3 regions of the Paenarthrobacter sp. NCHU4564 genome follow, and region 3 is predicted to be linked to each of the others. Evidence: riboswitches for the same ligand, from Rfam matches in the RefSeq annotation. Region 3 holds a riboswitch; each other region holds the start of a gene.

Region 1 (3,269 bases), on a different contig from region 3:
GGTGGACGGTGGCAAGCTCCTGACGGGGATCCTCGCGGCACACCACCACATCGGCAGGTGCCCCCTCGCTGATTCCTTCCGTCCCCAACCATGCCCTGGCACCCCACGTGGCGGCATTCAGCACCGCGGCAGGCGGCAGGCCGGCGTCGTGCAGTTCCTGCATCTCGTCGGCGATCCGGCCATGCTTGATGACGCTGCCGGCGTCAGTGCCGGCATAAATGGAAACGCCGGCCTCATAGGCTTCAAAAACCCGCTCGCGCCGGCGTTCCCACAGGCTGGTCATGTGCTGCGCGTAGTCGGGAAACTTTGGCTTGGCCTGCGCCGCGATGTCGGGAAAGGTGGCAATGTTGACCAGGGTGGGAACGATCGGAACATCCTGTTCCACGAGGCGCGGGATGTGCCGCGGCAGCAACCCGGTGGCATGCTCTATGCAGTCGATTCCGCCGTCCAGCATGTGGTCGATGGTCTGTTCCGCGAAGCAATGCGCGGTAACCCGGGCGCCTTCGTCATGCGCGGCAGCTATGGCTTCCTTGACGACCCCGGCTGGAAATGACGCGGTTAAGTCCCCCACTCCCCTGTCAATCCAGTCGCCCACCAGCTTGACCCAGCCATCGCCGTCGCGCGCTTCTTTCCGGACGGTCTCCACCAGTTCATCCGGCTCGACTTCGTGGCCCAGACCCCGCAGGTACCGCTTGCTGCGGGCAATGTGCCGGCCGGCCCGGATGAGGCGCGGAAGGTCCTCCCTTTGCTGGACCCAGCGGGTATTGCCGGGCGAACCGGCGTCGCGGATCAGCAGCGTTCCGGCGTTCCGGTCCGCCATGGCCTGGGCGAGCGTGGTCTCCTCATCCACCGCACCACCGGGCCCCAGCCCGATGTGGCAATGCGCGTCGACGAAGCCCGGCAGCACCCATCCGGCAAGCACTCTGTCCGGCGGCGTTGCGGGACGTTCAAAAGTCAGCTTTCCGTCAACTGACCACAATCCCCGGCGTTCGTCATCGGCTGCAACCAGCACCGGACCGCTGAATTCAATGATGTTGGCCATGGCAGAAGCCTAGTGCGACGAACCCCGCCCCGCCCCTTTCGAAAGCTTGTGACTGGGAGCACCCGCTGCCCCTGTGGTAGCTTCTTCCCTGACCACACGGGAGCCCTTGCAGGGGCTGAGATCGGGCTGAAGCAGTCTGCGACCGTCGAACCTGTCCGGGTAATGCCGGCGAAGGAAGTGAGTAATCCTTGAGCACCACAGAAACACAGCACAGCCCTGCCCGGAACCAGACTGCTCCGGCCGGGGAAGCCGTCACGCAGTCGCTGAAGTCCCATTCGCTGGCTTGGGTGGAGGATCCGGGCCACGGCATCCGCGTACCGGTGACCGAGATCGCCCTGGAACCCTCCCCCAACGGGCAGGCCAACGATCCTTTGCGGGTGTACCGCACGGCCGGCCCGGGAAGTGATCCGGTAGTCGGTCTGGAACCGTTCAGGAAGGCCTGGATCGAGGAACGCGGCGATACGGAAAGCTACACGGGCCGGGAACGCAACCTGCTCGACGACGGCAAGTCGGCCGTGCGGCGCGGAGCAGCGTCTGCGGAGTGGAAGGGTGCACAACCGGTGCCCCGCCGCGCCGTCGAAGGCAAGACCGTCACCCAGATGCATTACGCCAGGCAGGGCATCGTCACCCCGGAAATGCGGTTCGTGGCCCTGCGGGAGAACTGCGACGTGGAGCTGGTCCGCAGCGAAGTCGCTGCAGGGCGGGCCATCATCCCGAACAATATCAACCACCCGGAATCGGAACCGATGATCATCGGCAAGGCCTTCCTGGTGAAGATCAACGCCAACATCGGCAACTCGGCTGTCACCAGCTCCATTGCCGAGGAAGTCGACAAGCTGCAGTGGGCCACGCAGTGGGGCGCAGACACCGTCATGGATTTGTCCACGGGAGATGACATCCACACGACCCGCGAATGGATCATCCGGAACTCACCCGTGCCCATCGGCACGGTTCCGATCTACCAGGCTTTGGAAAAGGTCAATGGTGAGGCCAATAACCTCACGTGGGAAATCTTCCGTGACACGGTGATCGAACAGTGCGAGCAAGGTGTGGACTACATGACCATCCATGCCGGCGTCCTCCTGCGGTACGTGCCCCTCACCGCCAACCGGGTCACGGGCATCGTGTCCCGCGGTGGCTCCATCATGGCCGGCTGGTGCCTGGCCCACCACAAGGAGAACTTCCTTTACACGCATTTCGATGAGCTGTGCGAGATCTTCGCACAGTACGACGTTGCCTTCTCACTCGGTGACGGCCTCCGCCCCGGAGCCACAGCCGACGCCAACGATGCCGCGCAGTTCGCCGAACTGGACACCCTTGCCGAGCTGACCCAGCGAGCCTGGGAATACGACGTCCAGGTCATGGTCGAAGGACCGGGCCACATCCCTTTCCACCTGGTGCGGGAGAATGTGGAACGCCAGCAGGAACTGTGCAAGGGGGCTCCGTTCTACACCCTCGGGCCGCTCGTGACAGACGTTGCCCCGGGTTATGACCACATCACCTCCGCCATCGGTGCCACGGAGATCGCCCGCTACGGCACGGCCATGCTCTGCTACGTGACACCCAAGGAGCACCTTGGCCTGCCGAACAAGGACGACGTCAAGACCGGCGTCATCACCTACAAGATCGCCGCCCACGCCGCGGACCTGGCCAAGGGACACCCTGGGGCGAACGAACGTGACGATGCCCTCTCCAAGGCGCGTTTCGAGTTCCGGTGGCGGGACCAGTTCGCCCTGTCCCTGGATCCGGTGACCGCGGAGTCGTTCCACGACGAGACGCTTCCGGCCGAACCGGCCAAGACCGCGCACTTCTGCTCCATGTGTGGCCCCAAGTTCTGCTCCATGCGCATCAGCCAGGACATCCGCGACGAATACGGTTCGGCCGAAGCGCAGGCCGCGATCGCCGACATGTACAGCGGCATGCGGGAGAAAAGCGAGGAATTCCTCGCAGCTGGAGGCAAGGTCTACCTGCCGGAACTCCAGGTACCGGCAGCCTCAGGACGCGCGAACTGACATAGTCCGCCCGACCTCGGCGATGAACGATCGGATGATCCGGTCACCTTCCACCGAGTCCTGGGGCCGGTGCCCTCCCGCGGCCACGCGCCGGAGGGCACCGGTTTCCTGGAGGTACGCGGCGATCTCTTCGTAAAGGGGCTCCCAACCGCCGGTCAGCACCAGCGTGGGGACCCCCGGAACGATGTGCAAGGGGGCTTCCCAGGGCGGAGCCT
Region 2 (3,269 bases), on a different contig from region 3:
GGACGAGAATCCGACTCCGTCTATGACCAGGGCGTCGTCGGTCCCGGTCTGCCGCGTGTTGCCTGTGCTGGTGATGGTCATCCTCTCAGCCTCCCTGGACCGCAGTAACGAGTTCGAGTTCATCGCCGTCGGCCAGGGCCGTCGCGGCCCATTGGCTCCGCGGGACTACTTCGGAGTTGCGGGCGACGGCGACACCCAGCTTGCCGCCGTCGGCCGCCTGACCGCGGTGGTCCAGGGCGCGGCCGGTGACGTCGCTGACGAGGGTGCTGACGGATGCGTCGTCCGGCACTGAACGGGCAGTGCCATTGAGTTTGATGTTCATGCGGGTTCCTTGATCGACGTGCGTGGTCCGGGAGGAAGTTCATGCTGTTCAGTTGGCGCAAAGCGGTCCGGTGCGAACCGCGACCAGCGCGGGTCGCCGGAGCCGCCCAGCAGCCCGCCCACGATCTTTGCCGCGACCGGGGTGAGGAGGACGCCGTGGCGGAAGAAGCCGGTGGCGATGACCAGTCCGCGAACCTCCCCGGTGCTGCCGGTCACCCGTCCCAGCAAGGGTGCGTTGTCCGGTGTGCCTGGCCGTGCACGTGCCGTGGCCTCGAGCAGCTCGAGTTCGGCGACGGCGGGCACCAGGACCTGGGCATCGCGAAGGAGCTGGTAGACACCTCCGGCTGAGACTGCGTTGGACGTGGCAGAAAGGTTGTCTTCGCGCTGGGTTGCCCCGATGACCACAGTCCCGTCGTCACGCGGGACGATGTAGACCGGGACCCCGCGCACCATTCCCCGGACCGTGGCTGTCACGAGCGGGCGCAGGTGCTCCGGCACGCGAAGCCGAAGGATATCCCCGTAGACGGGACGAACGGGAAGGGACAGCCCATCAGGGAGTCCGTCGAGCCTGCCGGCGCCGAGTCCGTTGGCCACCACCGTCTCCGCAGCCCGGACTTTGATGCCGGACTCCAGCCCCACACCCAGCACCCGGTCCTCCTCGCGGAGCAACCGGGTTGCGGACTCCGTCACCAGGAAACCGTCGGCGGCCCCGGCGACCCAGGTCTGGTCTTCCGGAGAATGGGAGGCCAGGACCGACATCAGGCCGGCGGCCAGCCTCCGCGGGTCCACCTGGTGGTCGGCGGGGATATCGAAGGCACAGGAAATTTGCGGGCTCAGAAGCGGTTCGCGCTCCCGCGCTTCCCGCAGGGCCAGCGGCGCCACGGCCAATCCGGCCGCAAGCTGGGCGGACCGCAGATCGGTCAAGGCACGGCGGTCGGCAGCGTCGGCACCCACGCCAAGTGTCGGCGTCGTGCAGTAACCGATGGCTGCTCCACGTCCGGCGAGGTCCGCCGCGAAAGCCGGCCACAACCGGGCTGATTCCAGCATGAGTTCCAGGAGGTCTTCCTCCTGGTAGTGGAGTTCGCTGACGGGGGCGAGCATGCCTGCTGCTGCGAAAGTGGCCCCCGTGGCAGGTGCGGGATCGACCACCACCACCGAACGGCCGGCCGCCCGGGCCTCGTGCGCGATGCCCAATCCGATGATCCCGCCACCGATGACGATCACATCTGCTTCAAGGTCCGGTGCTGTTTCCGGAACGGGCCGGGGTACGACCATGTTTTTCCCTTCCCTACGCCGGTATTACCCGGATCAGGTCAAGCGGTCGGCGCTGAAGCCCTCTCAGCCGGGCAGTCATATGACGCTGCCACGGCTCCCGCAGTACGAGCCCAGTTTAGAGGAACTACTCTGGTTTCCATGACCCAGCCCAACGCCATTGCTTCTGCCCGCCTCTACCTGTGCACCGACGCACGCCAGGAGAAGGAGGACTTTGCGGACTTTGTGGACGCCGCCTTCGCCGGTGGCGTGGACATCATCCAACTCCGGGACAAGTCCCTGGAGGCCGGCCGGGAGCTGGAGCTCCTGGAGGTCCTCGGCAAGGCCGCTGCACGCCACGGAAAGTTGTGGGCGGTCAACGACCGGGCCGATGTTGCCAGTGTTTCCGGGGCTCCGGTCTTCCACATCGGCCAGAAGGACCTTCCGCTTCCGGCCGCCCGGCAGCTCCTGCCCGGTGCTGCGATCGGCCTCTCCACCCACACTCCGGAACAGGCCGATGCCGCCATCGCGGCGTCGCAGGTGCCGGGCGGGCTGGACTATTTCTGTGTCGGACCCGTATGGGCCACTCCCACAAAACCCGGTCGCGCGGCCGTTGGACTGGAGCTGGTCACATTTGCCGCAGAAGCAGTGGAACGGGCCCGCGGGAACGACGCCGCTGGCGCTGATCTGCCTTGGTTCGCCATCGGCGGGATCGACCTCGGCAACGTCGAGGACGTAGTGGCCGCAGGTGCCGCAAGGATCGTGGTGGTTCGCGCCATCACGGAGGCGGACGATCCGACGGCGGCGGCAAGGTCGCTGCTCGAGGCCCTCGACGCCGGCCGCTGACGGTCAGGGGGCCAGCCCCAGGCCCGACATCCTCTGTCCGTGCCCCGCTGCCAGGTCCGCAGTCAAGCGGCCCACCGCTTCCCGCGCCTCCCCGCCGGCCTTGAGCACGGGGCCCAGCCAGGGATGTTCCAGTCCCACCCGCTGTGCCTGCGTCAGCGCTTCCCCCACGAGCCTCCGTGCCCACAGCGCGAGTCGTGACGAGAGCCTGGGGTCGTCGGCGAGCGCCTTCCGCAGCAGGATGCGGAGGGCCTCCGTGGCATGGTCGGCAGAAGCGACCTGGTGCACGACCACCTGTGTTCGGGCGTCGAGGAATCCTGCGACGGTACGGTAGAAGTCAGCCGAGACCGTATCGATGACGTAGGCCTTCATGACCGACTCGTACCAGTCGCCCGGCCGGGTGCGCTCATGGAAGTGGTCAAAGGACTGTTGGAATGGCAGCATGGCATCCTCGGGATCAACGCCCAACCCGGCGAGGTGGTCGCTGATCATGGCGAAGTTTCCGTAGGCTCCCACGGCAATCTTGCCCAGCATGGCCCGGTCCCGAAGGGTGGGAGCATGCCGGGAGTCCGCGGACAGCCTCCCGAAGGCCGACAACTCCCCGTAGGCCATGGCCCCAAGGAGCTCGATCGCCAGGGTGCCAACTGGAGCATTGCTGTCCTGGGAAGTGCCCATGCTTCAAGACTATCGGCGGTTTTCGGGCTAATGTGACTTTCGTGTCACATCATCGGATAGCTCCCAACGTCGACGACTCCACGGACCAGCTTGCCGATGCCCTGGCTGCCTTGAGGACGGAGCTGGATCTTCCCCGGGAGTACCCGGCACCGGCTGTGGAGGAGGCCAGACGCGCGGTG
Region 3 (3,269 bases):
CGGTGAACATCCGGGGGACGGAACGCACGACGCCGGCCGCTGAGTCCGGCGGTCAGGGCACCTTGGAAATGGGTCGCCCAAGGGTGCGCCGCCGGTGGTGGGGTGCCTTGGCTTGTCCCCGGGCAGCGGGTCAGACGATGTCGTGCGTCTTGGCGAAGCGGGCGATCGCGCGCTGCGTGCCGCGGCTGGTTAGGACCTGGATGAGGGTGCTCACGAAGGCCGAAACCAGCGCGAATGTCAGTGCTGAGCGCAGGCTGGTTTCGAGGTCGTCATGACCTGCGGGCGGCTTGTTGCCGCTGGCCTTCTCCCAAGCCAGGTTGACCAGTTTGGTGCCGACGAATCCTGCTCCGAGGCTCACTCCGGTCCCCAGCAGCTTGAAGAAGAAGTTCATGTCCCAAGCCTAACCTCACCTACAGCGTGCACCAGGCACCATTCGCGGGCGCAATGGGAGCCTTTATCGGCGGTTTTCCCTGTCTTTCAGGAAGGCCGCCATGGAACCCCGGGGTGCCAGGACGGGAACTACGGGGTGCCGGGCGCCCCACACAGCATCCACGGTGCCCAGGCTCGCAAGTTCCTTGAGCAGGTAGTAGGTGGGTGGCATGAGGTGGAGCGTGCCTTCGGCTTCAGCGGAGAGGACGCCGGCCACGGGCATCCAGAGCGACTGCCAGGCTTCCGTTGTTTGGTGTTGGGGCGCTGCCCCGTCACGGGCCTTGGCGACGTAGAAGTAGGTGTCAAAGCGCTTGGGCATGTCCACCGGGGTCACCCAGTTGGCCCACGGACGCAGATCTGCAGGCTCAAGCGTGAGTCCGGCTTCCTCCTGCACCTCGCGGAGGGCGGCAGTCAGCACGGTGCCCGCTTCCCGGATGGCTTGGTCCGGGTTGGCGGCGATGGATGCTTCCGACCACGCATCGGCGTGCCCTGCCAGCAACTCCTGCGGGTAGTCCCACCCTTCACTGTCCGCGGCATCCACGCGGCCTCCGGGAAAGACCACCATGCCCGCGGCGAAGTCCATGGTGGACACCCGGTGCTGGACGAAGACCTCGAGCCCGTCGGCGGCGTCCCTGAGCAGGATCACGCTGGCAGCGAGCCGTGGTTCGGGTGCAGGCTGGCCTAAGCCGGGATGATCCGTCATGAAGTCATTCTCTCAGGTGTGCATGAGAGAGGAAGCCGGCAAACGGGCCGGGAGAAACCGCAACCCTTTATGACTGCCAGCGAGGGCCAACGCACGGACCCGGGTGTAAACTGGACCTCGCCCATCAGGGCAGATTGATAACGACAGGGGAGCGCCGCCGTCGAACCCTGCAGGGATGCAGGTGACGCGAGGGCGCTGAGAGTGCGGACAGCCGCAGACCCTCGAACCTGATCCGGTTAGTACCGGCGCAAGGGAGTCGAGCTTCTCAGAGTGTCCGGAACACCGGTGGCGCATGCCTGCCGGGAATCCGGGGAGCACTTTCCCCTCCTGTAACCTCAGGAGGCAAAGAAATGACCACGGCAAGCGTGAAGAAGACCAGTTACAACTGGCGTGTAGTAGACATCGTGGTGGCAGCTTTGATCGCCATCGCCGGCGGCGTGATCTTCTGGGCATGGTCCCAGGGCGCCGCGATCGTATCCATTCCCATGAACGCGGCCTACCCGCCCTTGACCGGCCTGATTGCCGGCGGCTGGATGATCCCCGCAGTTCTGGGCATGCTGATCATCCGCAAACCCGGTGCCGCGCTGTTCTGCGAGGCTGTGGCCGCGACGGGTGAGCTGATCATGGGTTCCCAGTACGGCACCACCGTTTTGATTTCCGGCGTCCTGCAGGGCCTGGGTGCCGAGCTGGTGTTCGCTGCGTTCCGCTACAAGAAGTTCAACCTCCCCACGGCGCTGCTGGCCGGTGCCGGTGCGGGCCTCTTCTGCGGCCTCAACGACTCCTTCATGCCGTGGGGCTGGAACATCGCCTACGAGGCCGTGGACAAGCTGGCCTACATCGCGTTCTGCACGTTGTCCGGCGCCATCATTGCCGGTGCCCTCTCCTGGGTCGCCACCCGGGGCCTGGCCAAAACCGGCGTGTTGAGCGCCTTCGCATCGCGCAAGGCCGCCTCGGAGCCCGTCTTCAACTGATGGCACAGACCAACACCGGCAGGCCTGCCGCCATCTCCGCCGAGGGCTGGGGTTGGCGGCACGCCGGCCGGACCACACCTGCCATCCAGGGCCTTGACCTCCGCATCGATCCGGGCGAGCGAGTGTTGCTGTTGGGTCCCTCCGGTGCGGGCAAGTCGACCTTGCTGCACGCGCTGGCCGGGGTCCTGGGCGAGGAAGAGGATGATTCGGACGAGACCGGTTCACTCCTGTTGGACGGTGCTTCGCCGCGGGAACAACGCGGCCGCGCCGGATTGATGCAGCAGGATCCCGAAACGCAGGTGGTCTTGTCCCGGATTGGCGACGACGTCGCCTTCGGAGCCGAAAACCTTGCCGTGCCCCGTGACCGGATCTGGACCCGGGTTCATGAAGCGCTCGACGACGTGGGGTTGCGTACCGCTGATGGCGGCGGTTTGGCGTTGGACCACCCGACGGCGGCACTCTCCGGCGGCCAAAAGCAGCGGCTTGCGCTGGCGGGTATTTTGGCGATGAGACCGGGATTGATCCTGTTGGACGAACCGACGGCCAACCTGGACCCTGCCGGTGTGCTGGAAGTCCGTGATGCCGTGCGCCGATGCCTGGACAAGACAGGCGCCACCTTGGTTGTGGTGGAACACAGGGTGTCCGTCTGGAAGGACCTGGTGGACAGGATCGTGGTCCTGCAGCCCGGTTCGGCGGGCGGTGGGGTGCTCCTGGATGGGCCGCCGGACCAGGTTCTGGCTGAAGCGCACAGCCTGCTCAAGGCCGCCGGCGTGTGGGTGCCCGGGTACGTTCCCGAAACCCGCCGCAGGGAACGCGGCAACCAATCCGCGCAACTGCTGGTGGCGGCCCAGGACCTGGCAGTTTCCCGCGCCAAGCCACGCAGGAAGGGTTTCAGGTCCATCCCGCCGCAGCCGGTGCAGCACGGCATCAGTGCCCAGGTCCGGGCAGGGCAGGCGCTCACCATCACCGGACCCAACGGCACCGGAAAGTCCACGTTCGCCTTGACGCTGGCAGGACTTTTGGCGCCGGTGGCAGGGAAGGTCTCTGCCGCCGTCGAGCTTTCCGAAGGCGCCGGGATAGATCCCTTCCGGTGGAAAGCGGACCAACTGATTTCCCGGATCGGCACGGTGTTCCAGGAACCGGAGCACCAGTTCGTCACCGGCAAG

The links. Region 3 has a riboswitch for thiamine pyrophosphate ahead of ACSVIE_RS16095 (ECF transporter S component). Riboswitches for the same ligand answer to the same signal wherever they lie in the genome.
Region 1: it holds a riboswitch for thiamine pyrophosphate, as region 3 does, so the genes downstream of both, thiC (phosphomethylpyrimidine synthase ThiC) here and ACSVIE_RS16095 (ECF transporter S component) in region 3, are expected to answer to the same signal.
Region 2: it holds a riboswitch for thiamine pyrophosphate, as region 3 does, so the genes downstream of both, thiO (glycine oxidase ThiO) here and ACSVIE_RS16095 (ECF transporter S component) in region 3, are expected to answer to the same signal.

The regions. Positions count from the first base shown of each region.
Region 1 is NZ_JBQLIS010000016.1:70,224-73,492, reverse strand. Features, by position in the region: gene ACSVIE_RS15710 (amidohydrolase family protein) at 1-1,042, opposite strand, end outside; TPP riboswitch at 1,129-1,236, shown strand; gene thiC (phosphomethylpyrimidine synthase ThiC) at 1,231-3,054, shown strand; gene ACSVIE_RS15700 (alpha/beta fold hydrolase) at 3,037-3,269, opposite strand, start outside.
Region 2 is NZ_JBQLIS010000023.1:26,065-29,333, reverse strand. Features, by position in the region: gene ACSVIE_RS18470 (thiazole synthase) at 1-81, opposite strand, end outside; gene thiS (sulfur carrier protein ThiS) at 86-322, opposite strand; gene thiO (glycine oxidase ThiO) at 319-1,596, opposite strand; TPP riboswitch at 1,590-1,707, opposite strand; gene thiE (thiamine phosphate synthase) at 1,735-2,418, shown strand; gene ACSVIE_RS18450 (ferritin-like fold-containing protein) at 2,422-3,090, opposite strand; gene ACSVIE_RS18445 (RNB domain-containing ribonuclease) at 3,132-3,269, shown strand, end outside.
Region 3 is NZ_JBQLIS010000017.1:54,687-57,955, forward strand. Features, by position in the region: gene mnhG (monovalent cation/H(+) antiporter subunit G) at 1-43, shown strand, start outside; gene ACSVIE_RS16085 (DUF4235 domain-containing protein) at 131-391, opposite strand; gene ACSVIE_RS16090 (NUDIX hydrolase) at 455-1,132, opposite strand; TPP riboswitch at 1,268-1,404, shown strand; gene ACSVIE_RS16095 (ECF transporter S component) at 1,483-2,103, shown strand; gene ACSVIE_RS16100 (ABC transporter ATP-binding protein) at 2,103-3,269, shown strand, end outside.